2 regions of the Halomonas pelophila genome follow, and region 1 is predicted to be linked to the other one. Evidence: predicted binding sites of a transcription regulator. Region 1 holds the regulator's gene; the other holds the start of a gene.

Evidence for each region. Region 1 encodes sigma-54, which starts transcription at its own class of promoters, with help from an activator protein. Its sites were predicted from a motif close to TGGCACNNNNNTTGCTNT; they were not measured.
Region 2: the regulator sigma-54 is predicted to act here: its motif matches at 1,045-1,062, upstream of glnA (glutamate--ammonia ligase).

What each region holds. Positions count from the first base shown of each region.
Region 1 covers NZ_JBEGCI010000002.1:181,608-183,807, forward strand. The annotation lists gene hpf (ribosome hibernation-promoting factor, HPF/YfiA family) at 1-99, opposite strand, end outside; gene ABE957_RS02620 (RNA polymerase factor sigma-54) at 270-1,688, opposite strand; gene lptB (LPS export ABC transporter ATP-binding protein) at 1,843-2,200, opposite strand, start outside.
Region 2 covers NZ_JBEGCI010000017.1:10,067-12,266, forward strand. The annotation lists gene ABE957_RS15915 (glycosyltransferase family A protein) at 74-613, opposite strand; gene glnA (glutamate--ammonia ligase) at 1,200-2,200, shown strand, end outside.

The DNA of each region.
Region 1 (2,200 bases):
GTTGTCGTAATGACGCTCGACGCGGGTCAGTTTTTCCTGCACATAGTCACGCAGTGCGTCGGTCAGTTCCACATGATGGCCGGTGATGTTGACTTGCATGACACGCTCCTTGCTCTTACGGGGTGTGAGTCGATTGTAACCCTTTTTGCCGTCCTGCATACCCCCTCGGTCGGGGGCAGCAGGACGCTCGTCGAACGGCGTCAATTCAAGTGCTTGCGCCCGCATCGGACGCCGGCATTGGGGAGTGTCGAGACGGCCATTCGCGGCGTTCAACGCAGGCGCTTGCGCTCGCTGGAGGAGGGGATGCCCATCCCCTCGCGATATTTCGCGACCGTGCGCCGCGCCACACCGATGCCGGCCTCGTCGAGCAGGGCGACCAGCCGGCTGTCCGAGAGCGGCTTGCGCGGGGGTTCGTCCTGGATCAGCTTGCGGATCCGCGCGCGAATGGCGGTGCTGGAGTGGGCGTCGCCCTCGCCGCTGCCGCCACCCACCTGGCTGGAGAAGAAGTACTTGAGCTCGAACATGCCGCGCGGGGTGTGGATGAACTTCTGGGTGGTCACCCGCGAGATGGTCGATTCGTGCATCTCCACGACCTGGGCGATATCGGCCAGGATCAGCGGCTTCATGGCCTCCTCTCCGCGCTCCAGGAAGTCGAGCTGGCGCACCATGATCTCGCGACCCACCCGCAGCAGGGTGTCGTTGCGGCTGGAGAGGCTCTTCATCAGCCAGCGCGCCTCCTGCAGGTGATCCTTGAGGAACTGGTTGTCCGCGCTCTTGTCAGCGCGACGAATCAGCGCGGCGTAGTCCGGCTGGATGCGCAGGCGTGGCATGGCCTCGGGATTGAGCTCCACCTGCCAGCCCTCGCGGGTGTGGCGGGCGACGAGGTCGGGAATCACGTAGTCGCTGTCGCCCTCGCCGAAGGCGCTGCCGGGGCGTGGGTCCAGCGAGCGCACCAGGCCGATGGCCGTGTCGAGGGTGTCGTCATCGAGGCCGAGGCGGCGCTTGAGCAGTCGGCGGTCATCGCCGGCCAGCGCCTCGAGGAACTGGCGCACCAGGCGGCGAGCCTGTGGCAGCAGCGGGGTGTCGTCGGGCAGCGTGGCGAGCTGCAGCAGCAGGCATTCGCGCAGGTCCCGGGCGAAGACCCCGGTGGGCTCGAACTGCTGGAGGCGCAGCAGTACCTGCTCGACCTCCCGGCTCCTGAGCCCGGCGAGGCCCTGGGCCTTGAGGCCGTCACGGATCTCCTCCAGGGGCTGGGTGAGGTAGCCGTCGCCGTTGACGGCGTCGATCAGGCTCTCGGCGATGCGCAGCTGGCGCTCGTCCAGGTCGGTCATCGCCAGTTGCCAGGCCAGGTGGCCCTGAAGGCTCTGGCCCGCGGCCTGGCGTTCGAAGTCGGGCGCCTCGCCGCCGGCGGGCGCGCCGCCCAGATCCTGGTAGGTGTCGGACCAGTCGCTGTCGGTGGTGAGTTCGGCGGGGATCTCGCTGGCCCAGTCGTCGTCGGGCGTCTCGCTCACCGCCTGTTCGCCGAACTCCTCCTCGACGTCCAGCAGGGGGTTGGATTCCAGCGCCTGCTGGATCTCCTGGCGCAGGTCCAGGGTCGAGAGCTGCAGCAGGGCGATGGCCTGCTGCAGCTGGGGGGTCATGGTCAGCTGGGTGCCGACGCGAAGCTGCAGGGAAGCCTTCATGGCCATGAGAGGAGTTCCCTCGACGTGCCGAAAAATCCCACCCTAGCCGCTGGGCGCGGGGGGTGCAACCGAAGAAATTGCAACAATCGTGCCATGCGCAAGCGGCATGCCGTCGGCGAATAACGACATTTATATCAGTCGATTGCGATCGAGGCGGCGGTCAGAGGCGGAAGTCCTGGCCCAGGTAGACGTCACGGACGCGCTGGTTGGCCAGGATCGCCTCGGCATCCCCCTCGGCGATGATCCGTCCGTCGCCGACGATGTAGGCGGTGTCGCAGATGTCGAGGGTCTCGCGCACGTTGTGGTCGGTGATCAGCACGCCGATGTCGCGGGCCTTGAGCTGACGGATGATGCCCTTGATCTCGCCCACCGAGATCGGGTCGACCCCGGCGAAGGGCTCGTCGAGCAGGATGAAGGCGGGCTCGGTGGCCAGTGCCCGGGCGATCTCGACCCGCCGCCGTTCGCCCCCGGAGAGGCTCATGCCCAGGTTGTCGCGGATGTGGGTCACGTGGAAGTCC
Region 2 (2,200 bases), on a different contig from region 1:
GTCGCCGTGAATCTTCCGTCACGACCAGATATCAGTGGCTTGGGAGCTGCCGAAGGGGGCGTGAGCGAGCCATTCAGGCCTCGACGGCGGTGACGCGCGCCTGGCAGGCATGCAGGCGGGTGATCAGGTCGGACAGGGCCCCGTAGTCCAGCGACGGGTCGCAGCCGCCGATGCGCTCGAACCAGGCGCGCGAGACGCAGAGGGTGTCGGTGAGGGTCTGGTGGCGCAGGCGCTGCCAGAGCAGCGTCAGTCGGCTGGGGTGCGCGGTGGTCAGCACCACGGCGTCCCGGCGGTGGTGCTCGATGTCGGCCAGGGTATCTACCAGCCAGCCCGGAGAGATGGGTCGTCCCGAGGCCGGGAACAGCAGCACCTGCCCCTGGCTGTGGGCCACCGCCGTGTTGAGCCGGTCGCCAAGCGGGGTGCCCTCGGTGGCGACACGGCGGACATCGTGGCGACTGGCCAGGCGCAACAGGCGTGAATCGCCGGTATCGTCGGACAACAGCACCTCGAGCCGCAGGTCGCGGCGCTGTCTCAGGGGCCTCAGCGCCGCCAGGCGGCGCGGCAGGCCGGCACCCGAGGCGCGGGCATCGAGGAGGATGCTGCAGACGATCATGCTCGGGTCGGCTCCCATGGTAGGGCGCGGGTCACACGGAGATGGCCCACACTCCAGAACCCGCGCCACCTCTCCGGAGCCAGCGCCATCCCGGTCGGCGCCGCCATGTAAACGAGTGTAGTTTTTGGTGTTAACACGTATCAACGGATGCCGGACTGATATTTCTGTGTTGCGGATATGACCTTCCGACTGTTCCAGGCATGAGGGAGATCATCGCTTTTCGGCAGGCCATCACATTTCGGCCGGCGGCGTGCGATCCAATCTGGTGCGGCAGGCGTTCTTTATGCACTTTTATGGTGCGAAGATGCGGCCGAGCCGACACCCTGTCGAGAGGAATGGCGATCCTGGTGCATGGGTTGGAGAAGGTGGTTCGAATAAAGCCTTTCTTCATCAATGGCTTGTCATTGTCATGCCGCTCGGTGGTGCAAGATTGGCACGTTGCCTGCATTCCCCTTGGCAAGGCCATGTTGCGGCAGGGTGGCCGTGGGCACCGGCCCGACGGCATGCTACAACGTCGTGGGCACCAGCCCCGCCATCGCCCTGCAACCGTTCAAGCTTTTCAGCCCAGCTCACTGTGGAGGACCTTATGTCCGAGAAGACGCTCGCCCTGATTGAAGAACACGACGTGAAGTGGATCGACCTGCGCTTTACTGACACGCGCGGCAAGGAACAGCACGTGACCATCCCGGCCCGTGACGTCGATGAGGAGTTCTTCGAGAACGGTCAGATGTTCGATGGCTCCTCCATCTCCGGCTGGAAGGGCATCAACGAGTCCGACATGATCCTGCGTCCGGAGGACGGCTCCGGCTTCCTCGACCCCTTCACCGAAGACGCCACCCTGGTGCTGCGCTGCGACATCATCGAGCCGGCCACCATGCAGGGCTACGAGCGCGACCCGCGCTCTATCGCCAAGCGCGCCGAGGCCTTCCTGCAGTCCTCTGGCCTGGGCGACACCGCCTTCTTCGGCCCGGAGCCCGAGTTCTTCATCTTCGACGAGGTGCACTGGAAGTCCGATATCGAGGGCTCCATGTACAAGATCTCCTCCGAAGAGGGCGCCTGGTCCACGGATCGTCCGGTAGAGGGCGGCAACCTGGCTCACCGCCCGCGCGTCAAGGGCGGCTACTTCCCGGTTCCGCCGGTGGACAGCTTCCACGACATCCGCGGCGCGATGTGTAACACCCTGGAGGCCATCGGCCAGTCGGTCGAGGTGCACCACCACGAGGTGGCCAACGCCGGCCAGAACGAGATCGGCGTGAAGTTCAACACCCTGGTCAAGAAGGCCGACGAGGTCCAGGAGATGAAGTACGTGATCCACAACGTGGCTCACGCTTATGGCAAGACCGCGACCTTCATGCCCAAGCCGCTGGTCGGCGACAACGGCAGCGGCATGCACGTGCACCAGTCGTTCTGGAAGGACGGCACCAACCAGTTCGCCGGCGACGAGTACGCGGGTCTCTCCGAGATGGCGCTCTACTACATCGGCGGCATCATCAAGCACGCGCGCGCCCTGAACGCCTTCGCCAACGCCTCCACCAACTCCTACAAGCGTCTGGTGCCGGGCTTCGAGGCGCCGGTGATGCTGGCCTA